Rhodobacter capsulatus SB 1003: one gene and its partner. The protein of the gene in region 2 interacts with the protein of the main gene of each other region in a pairwise test. Links are inferred from orthologs where the notes say so. Each region holds a gene or a part of one and is shown on either strand. Other genes may lie near its edges.

Region 1 (3,138 bases), 2.1 Mb from region 2 along the record:
AATGCCGGTGCCGCATCGAACTGCAGGCCACCGACCAGAGCACCAGCGGCGGATCGAGCGAGACCGAGGCAAAGGAATTGACGACAATCGCGATCGGACTGCCGTCATCGGCGTCGCAGGCGGTGACCAGCGCCACCCCGGTGGCAAAGCGGCCCAGCGCATCGCGCAGAAGCCGCGGATCCGCGGGGTCGGGCAGATGCCCTTCGATCCCGCCGAGGGTCGCGTCGGTCCGGTCGCTCTCGGTCATGATAATCCCCTTGCGTCGCGGCCCGGAGGGGCCTCAGAAATCGAGGTTTTCCACGCTCAGCGCGTTTTGCTGGATGAATTCGCGCCGCGGTTCCACCACATCGCCCATCAGTTTCGAGAAGATGTCCTCGGCCTCGGCCACGTCATCGACGCGCACCTGCAACAGCGTCCGCGCCGCGGGATCAAGCGTGGTTTCCCACAGCTGTTCCGGGTTCATCTCGCCCAGCCCCTTGTAGCGCTGCAGCGTCAGGCCCTTTTCGCCCTCCTGCAGGATCGCCGTCAAAAGATCGAGCGGGCCATGGATGAACTGCTCGCGGTCCTTGCGGATCAGCCGGGCGGGGGCGCGATAGCTTTCCTGCAGGCTGGTGGTGAATTGCGACAGCCGCCGCGCCTCGCCAGAGCGCAGCACCGGGCCATCGAGCGTGCGCACCTCTTCGACGCCGCGCAGGATGCGCGACATCCGCAGCCCGTGATCCTGCGTCGGCCGCCCCATCCAGCCGCGTTCATATTCGAGCGCGATCAGATCGAGCCGCGCCGAAAGTTCATCGGCCACGCCCTGCGCATCGGCATCGATCCGGCCGGGCAGCAGCGCCCCGGCAATCGCCGCCTGTTCCAGGATGCGTTGCGGATAATGCGTCGGGAAGGCCTGCAGGATGCGCCGCACCTGCCGCGCTTCCTCGACCAGACGGGTCAGATCGGCGCCGATGATGTCGGTGCCGTCGCCCAGCCGCAGAATCGCCCCTTCAACCCCTTGATGCACAAGGTAATCTTCCAAGGCGGCCTGATCCTTCAGGTAAACCTCGGATTTGCCGCGGGCGACTTTGTAAAGCGGCGGCTGCGCGATATAAAGATAGCCATGCTCGATCAGCTCCGGCATCTGCCGGAAGAAGAAGGTCAGAAGCAGCGTGCGGATATGGGCGCCGTCGACGTCGGCATCGGTCATGATGACGATCTTGTGGTAGCGCAGCTTCGCGATGTTGAACTCGTCGCGACCGATGCCCGTCCCAAGCGCGGTGATCAGCGTGCCGATCTGGTCCGAGGACAGCATCCGGTCGAACCGCGCCCGTTCCACGTTCAGGATCTTGCCGCGCAGGGGCAGCACGGCCTGGTTCTTCCGCTCGCGTCCCTGCTTGGCCGAGCCACCGGCCGAATCCCCTTCGACCAGGAAGACTTCGCTCAGCGCGGGGTCCTTTTCCTGACAATCGGCCAGCTTGCCGGGCAGGGAGGCCACATCCATCGCGGTCTTGCGCCGGGTCAGTTCGCGGGCCTTGCGGGCGGCTTCGCGGGCCAGCGCGGCTTCGATGATCTTGCCGACGATGCCCTTGGCTTCGGTCGGGTGCTCCTCGAACCATTCCGCAAGCTTCTCGTTCACCAGATTCTCGACCGCCGGACGGACCTCGGAGGAGACCAGCTTGTCCTTGGTCTGGCTGGAGAATTTCGGATCGGGCACCTTGACCGACAGAACGCAGGTCAGGCCTTCGCGGGCGTCATCGCCGGTGAAATCGATCTTTTCCCGCTTCGCGATGCCGCTGTCTTGCGCATATTTGGTGATCGTCCGGGTCAGCGCGCCGCGAAAGCCCGCCAGATGGGTGCCGCCATCGCGCTGCGGGATGTTGTTGGTGAAGGGCAGCACGGTCTCGTGATAGCTGTCATTCCACCACATCGCCACTTCGACACCGATGCCGCGGACCTCGCCGACCATGTAGATCGGATCGGGCATCACCGCGGTTTTCGACCGGTCGAGGTATTTGACGAATTCCCGAACGCCGCCCTCGTAATGCAGCTCGCTGCGCAGCGGTTCCGCGGGGCGTTCATCTTCCAGAATGATCCGCACGCCGGAATTCAGGAAGGCCAGTTCCCGCAGCCGGGTTTCCAGCGTCTTGAAGACGTAATCGAGGTTCGAGAACGTCCCCTCGGGGTCGGTGGTCTTGGCCGACGCCATGAACCGGACCTCGGTGCCCTTTTCGCCCGGGGCCTCGCCGATCTCGTGGACATGAACCACGCAATCGCCCTTTTCGAACCGGGCGAAATAGACCTTGTCATTGCGCCAGACCTTCAGCTCCAGCCAGTCCGAGAGCGCGTTCACCACCGAAACGCCGACGCCGTGCAACCCGCCCGAGACCTTGTAGGCGTTGCCGCCCTCGTCGGTGTTGTTGAATTTGCCGCCCGCATGCAGCTGGGTCATGATGACCTCGGCCGCCGAGACACCCTCTTCGGGGTGGATGTCGACCGGGATGCCGCGGCCGTTGTCGCGCACCGAAACCGAGCTGTCGGCGTGGATCTTCACCGCAACGTAATTCGCATGGCCCGCCAGGGCCTCGTCGATGCCGTTGTCGACGACCTCATAGACCATGTGATGCAGGCCCGAGCCGTCGTCGGTGTCGCCGATATACATGCCGGGGCGTTTGCGCACCGCTTCGAGGCCCTTCAGGACCTTGATCGACTCCGCGCCATATTCGGCTTTGTTCTTCGGGGTTTCGGTCATCCGCGCCTATCCTGCTTTTCGTTGCGGACTTATAGAGTTTCGGCCAGGCAATGTCACGCCTTGGGCACAATATTCAGCGTTTCAGGGGCGGCTTTCCACCAGTTCCGAGGTTCCCGCGACCTCGGTCACCTGCCAATAACGGCCCCGCTCGCCCAAGCTGTCGAAAAGCTCGGCTCCGGTGCCGGTCATCAGCACCTGCGCGGGCAGGGCGCAGATTTCGTCATAAAGCGCCGCCCGCCGCCCGGCATCGAGATGCGCGGCGACCTCGTCCAGAAGCAGCACGGTATTTTCCCCGGCCAGCGCCCGGGCATTGGCCAGCAGAAGCGAAATCAGAAGCGCCTTTTGCTCGCCGGTCGAGCATTGATCGGCCGGGATCGCCTTTTCCGCGTAGACTGCCGTCAGATCGA
Region 2 (3,316 bases):
GCGGCAAAGCCCGGGGTGAAGCCATATTCCACCGCGCCTTCGAGCGCGAGATTGTTCTTGTGCCGCTGCTGGCCCTCGGCCAGCCCCGACCAGGTGAAGCCCAGTTCCGCCCCGCGCACCGAACCTTCGGCCAGCGCGGCGACGGGAAGCAGCGCCGCAACCAGCGCCAGAGGGACAATCTTGTGCATCTTCAACCTCATGGAGTTTGTTCTTGGTCTTACGCTTCGGCCTCGTCATCGCCCGGATCGGCCACACGGGCGACCGAGACGACCTCTTCTTCGGCGCCGGTGTTGAACACCTTCACCCCCCCGGCCGCGCGGGAGCGGAAGGAGATCCCCGCCACCGGGCAGCGGATCGATTGCCCGGTCGAGGTCGCCAGCATCACCTGATCGGTCGGCTCGACCGGGAAGGAGGCCACCAGCGCCCCGCCCCGCATCGACTTTTCAAAGGCCGTCACGCCCTGACCGCCGCGGCCGCGCACCGGATAGCTGTGGCTGGAGGAAATCTTGCCCAGACCCTTGGCGGTGATCGTCAGGATCAGATCCTGCGCCGCCAGCATTTCGGCATAACGGGCATCCGACAGCACGCCTTCGCCGCCCTCGGCCTCATCCTCGGCATCGCGGTCGGTCTCGGCCTCGTCCTCGGTCTCGCCGCCCAGTTCCGCGCGGTAGCGCTTGACAAAGGCGTCGCGTTCCCAGGGTTCGGCCTCGAAATGGCGAATGACCGACATCGAGACGACCTTGTCCCCCTCGGCCAGCCGCACCCCGCGCACGCCGGTCGAAGAGCGGCCCTTGAAGATCCGCACCTCGGGCACCGGGAAGCGGATGGCCCGGCCGGACGCCGTCACCAGCATGATGTCGTCCTCCTCGTGGCACATCCGGGTGTCCACCAGCGTCACGCCTTCGGGCAGTTCCATCGCCCGCTTGCCGTTTTTCATCACCTTGGCGAAATCGGAGAGCGCATTCCTGCGCACGTCGCCGTCCGAAGTGGCGAAGAAGACCTGGAAATCGTCCCAGGTTTCCTCGGGCTCGTCGACCGGCATCAGCGAGGCGACGCTGACGCCCTGCGGGATCGGCAGGATGTTGACGATCGCCTTGCCCTTCGAGGTCCGCCCCGCCAGCGGCAGGCGCCAGCATTTCAAGGAATAGACCATGCCGTCGGTGGTGAAGAACAACAGCTGCGTATGGGTGTTGGCGACGAAAAGCGTGGTGACGACATCGTCTTCCTTGGTCGCCATCGAGGCGAGCCCCTTGCCGCCGCGGCGCTGAGCGCGGAATTCGGCCAGGGGCGTGCGCTTGATGTAGCCGCCCGAGGTGATGGTCACCACCATGTCCTCGCGCTCGATCAGGTCTTCGTCGTCGAGGTCCCCGGCCCAGTCGACAATCTCGGTGCGGCGCGGCACGGCATGGGCGGCGCGGACCTCGCGCAGCTCGGTCGCGATGATCGCCATGATCCGCTCGCGCGAGGCGAGGATGGCCAGATAATCGCGGATCTTGCCCGCAAGCTCGGCCAGCTCGTCGGTGACTTCCTGCACCCCCATCGCGGTCAGCCGCTGCAGCCGCAGGTCCAGAATGGCGCGGGCCTGAACTTCCGACAGGTTGTAGGTGCCGTCGTCATTGACCGGATGCAGCGGATCATCGATCAGCCGGAGATATTCGACGATCTCATGCGCGGGCCAGCGCCGTTCCATCAGCCGGTCGCGGGCCTCTGCCGGGTCTTTCGACGACCGGATCGTGGCGACGACCTCATCGACGTTCGAGACGGCGACGGCCAGACCGCAGAGGATATGGCTGCGCTCGCGCGCCTTGCGCAGCTCGTAAGCGGTGCGCCGCGCCACAACTTCCTCGCGGAAGGCGATGAAATGGCTCAGGAAATCGCGAAGCGTCAGCTGTTCCGGCCGCCCCCCGTTCAAGGCCAGCATGTTGCAGCCGAACGAGGTCTGCAGCGGCGTGAAGCGGTAAAGCTGGTTCAGCACCACATCGGCCGTCGCGTCGCGCTTGAGTTCGATCACTACCCGCACGCCGACGCGGTCGCTTTCGTCGGCGATCGAGGCGATGCCCTCCAGCTTCTTCTCGCGCACCAGATCGGCCATCTTCTCGATCATCGTCGCCTTGTTCACCTGATAGGGAATCTCGTCGATGATGATGGCGAAACGATCCTTGCGGATCTCCTCGATCCGGGTCTTGGCGCGGATGATGACGGACCCGCGGCCCTCCAGATAGGCCTTGCGGGCGCCGCCGCGGCCCATGATCTGCGCGCCGGTCGGGAAATCCGGGCCGGGCACATAGTCCATCAGCGCTTCCGAACTCAGATCCGGGTTTTCGATCAGGGCGAGCGTCGCATCGATCACCTCGCCCAGATTGTGCGGCGGAATGTTCGTCGCCATGCCGACGGCGATGCCGCCCGCACCATTGACCAGCATGTTCGGGAACCGCGCCGGAAGCACCGTCGGTTCCTTGTCCTTGCCGTCGTAGTTGTCCTGAAAATCGACCGTGTCCTTCTCGATATCGGCCAGCAGGAAGGCGGCGGGCTTGTCCATCCGCACTTCGGTGTAGCGCATCGCCGCGGCGCTGTCGCCGTCCATCGAGCCGAAGTTGCCCTGACCATCGAGCAGCGGCAGCGACATCGAGAAGTCCTGCGCCATCCGCACCAGCGCGTCATAGATCGCCGCGTCGCCATGCGGGTGGTATTTCCCCATCACGTCGCCCACCGGACGCGCCGATTTGCGATAGGGCTTGTCATGCGTGTTGCCGGTTTCATGCATCGCATAAAGGATGCGCCGGTGCGCGGGCTTGAGCCCGTCGCGCAGGTCGGGAATGGCGCGGGACACGATCACGCTCATCGCGTAATCGAGGTAAGCGGTCTTCATTTCCTCGGCGATGGAAACCACCGGGCCCGCATGGTGGGCACGTTTCGGGGTGTCGCCGGAGGGGTCCGTGGGGTCGATGATATCGGTCACGCGGGGCTTCTTCTGCCAGATTTTGTTGTGCCGCCTTATATCGCAACCCATGGCTTGGGTGCAACGGCGAATGGTCTGTCCGGGGGGAAAGGGCGGAATTTGCGTCTTTGGACCAGGAAGAAACGGCGGCTTCTTCCTGGCTCAAACAGGCCCCGGGCGCTCAGCGCCGGGCGCGGCGGTCGCTCAGGAAGGCCGCGATCCAGAGCCCCGCGAAGATCAGCGAGAGGGCCGCGTTCAGGTTCGGCATGGTGATGCCCAGGACCTGCCAGGCGATCTCGTCGCAGCGCACCAGCGGCGCGGCCGAGATCTGCGCCATCAGGTCCTGCGCCGAGAGGCTTGAAATCGGGTTCGAGGTGC

Evidence for each region. Proteins that work in one complex are often made in the same cells at the same time.
Region 1: the proteins of gyrA (region 2) and gyrB interact in binary tests that used the Escherichia coli proteins (3 or more experiments, as listed by UniProt). The link is inferred for Rhodobacter capsulatus SB 1003 from one-to-one orthologs.

What each region holds. Positions count from the first base shown.
Region 1 is NC_014034.1:3,726-6,863, reverse strand. Bases 7-3,073 are described here. They hold gyrB (DNA topoisomerase (ATP-hydrolyzing) subunit B), read right to left. Parts: upstream 2,732-3,073; coding sequence 281-2,731; downstream 7-280. Other genes in these bases: recF (DNA replication/repair protein RecF), read right to left, coding at 2,813-3,073; RCAP_RS00025 (flavin reductase family protein), read right to left, coding at 7-247. Also shown: more of RCAP_RS00025, read right to left, coding at 1-6; more of recF, read right to left, coding at 3,074-3,138. UniProt on the Escherichia coli protein: DNA gyrase negatively supercoils closed circular double-stranded DNA in an ATP-dependent manner to maintain chromosomes in an underwound state.
Region 2 is NC_014034.1:2,127,434-2,130,749, forward strand. What follows is about bases 18-3,262. They hold gyrA (DNA gyrase subunit A), read right to left. Parts: upstream 2,870-3,262; coding sequence 218-2,869; downstream 18-217. Other genes in these bases: RCAP_RS09755 (hypothetical protein), read right to left, coding at 18-188; RCAP_RS09765 (disulfide bond formation protein B), read right to left, coding at 3,120-3,262. Also shown: more of RCAP_RS09755, read right to left, coding at 1-17; more of RCAP_RS09765, read right to left, coding at 3,263-3,316. UniProt on the Escherichia coli protein: A type II topoisomerase that negatively supercoils closed circular double-stranded (ds) DNA in an ATP-dependent manner to maintain chromosomes in an underwound state.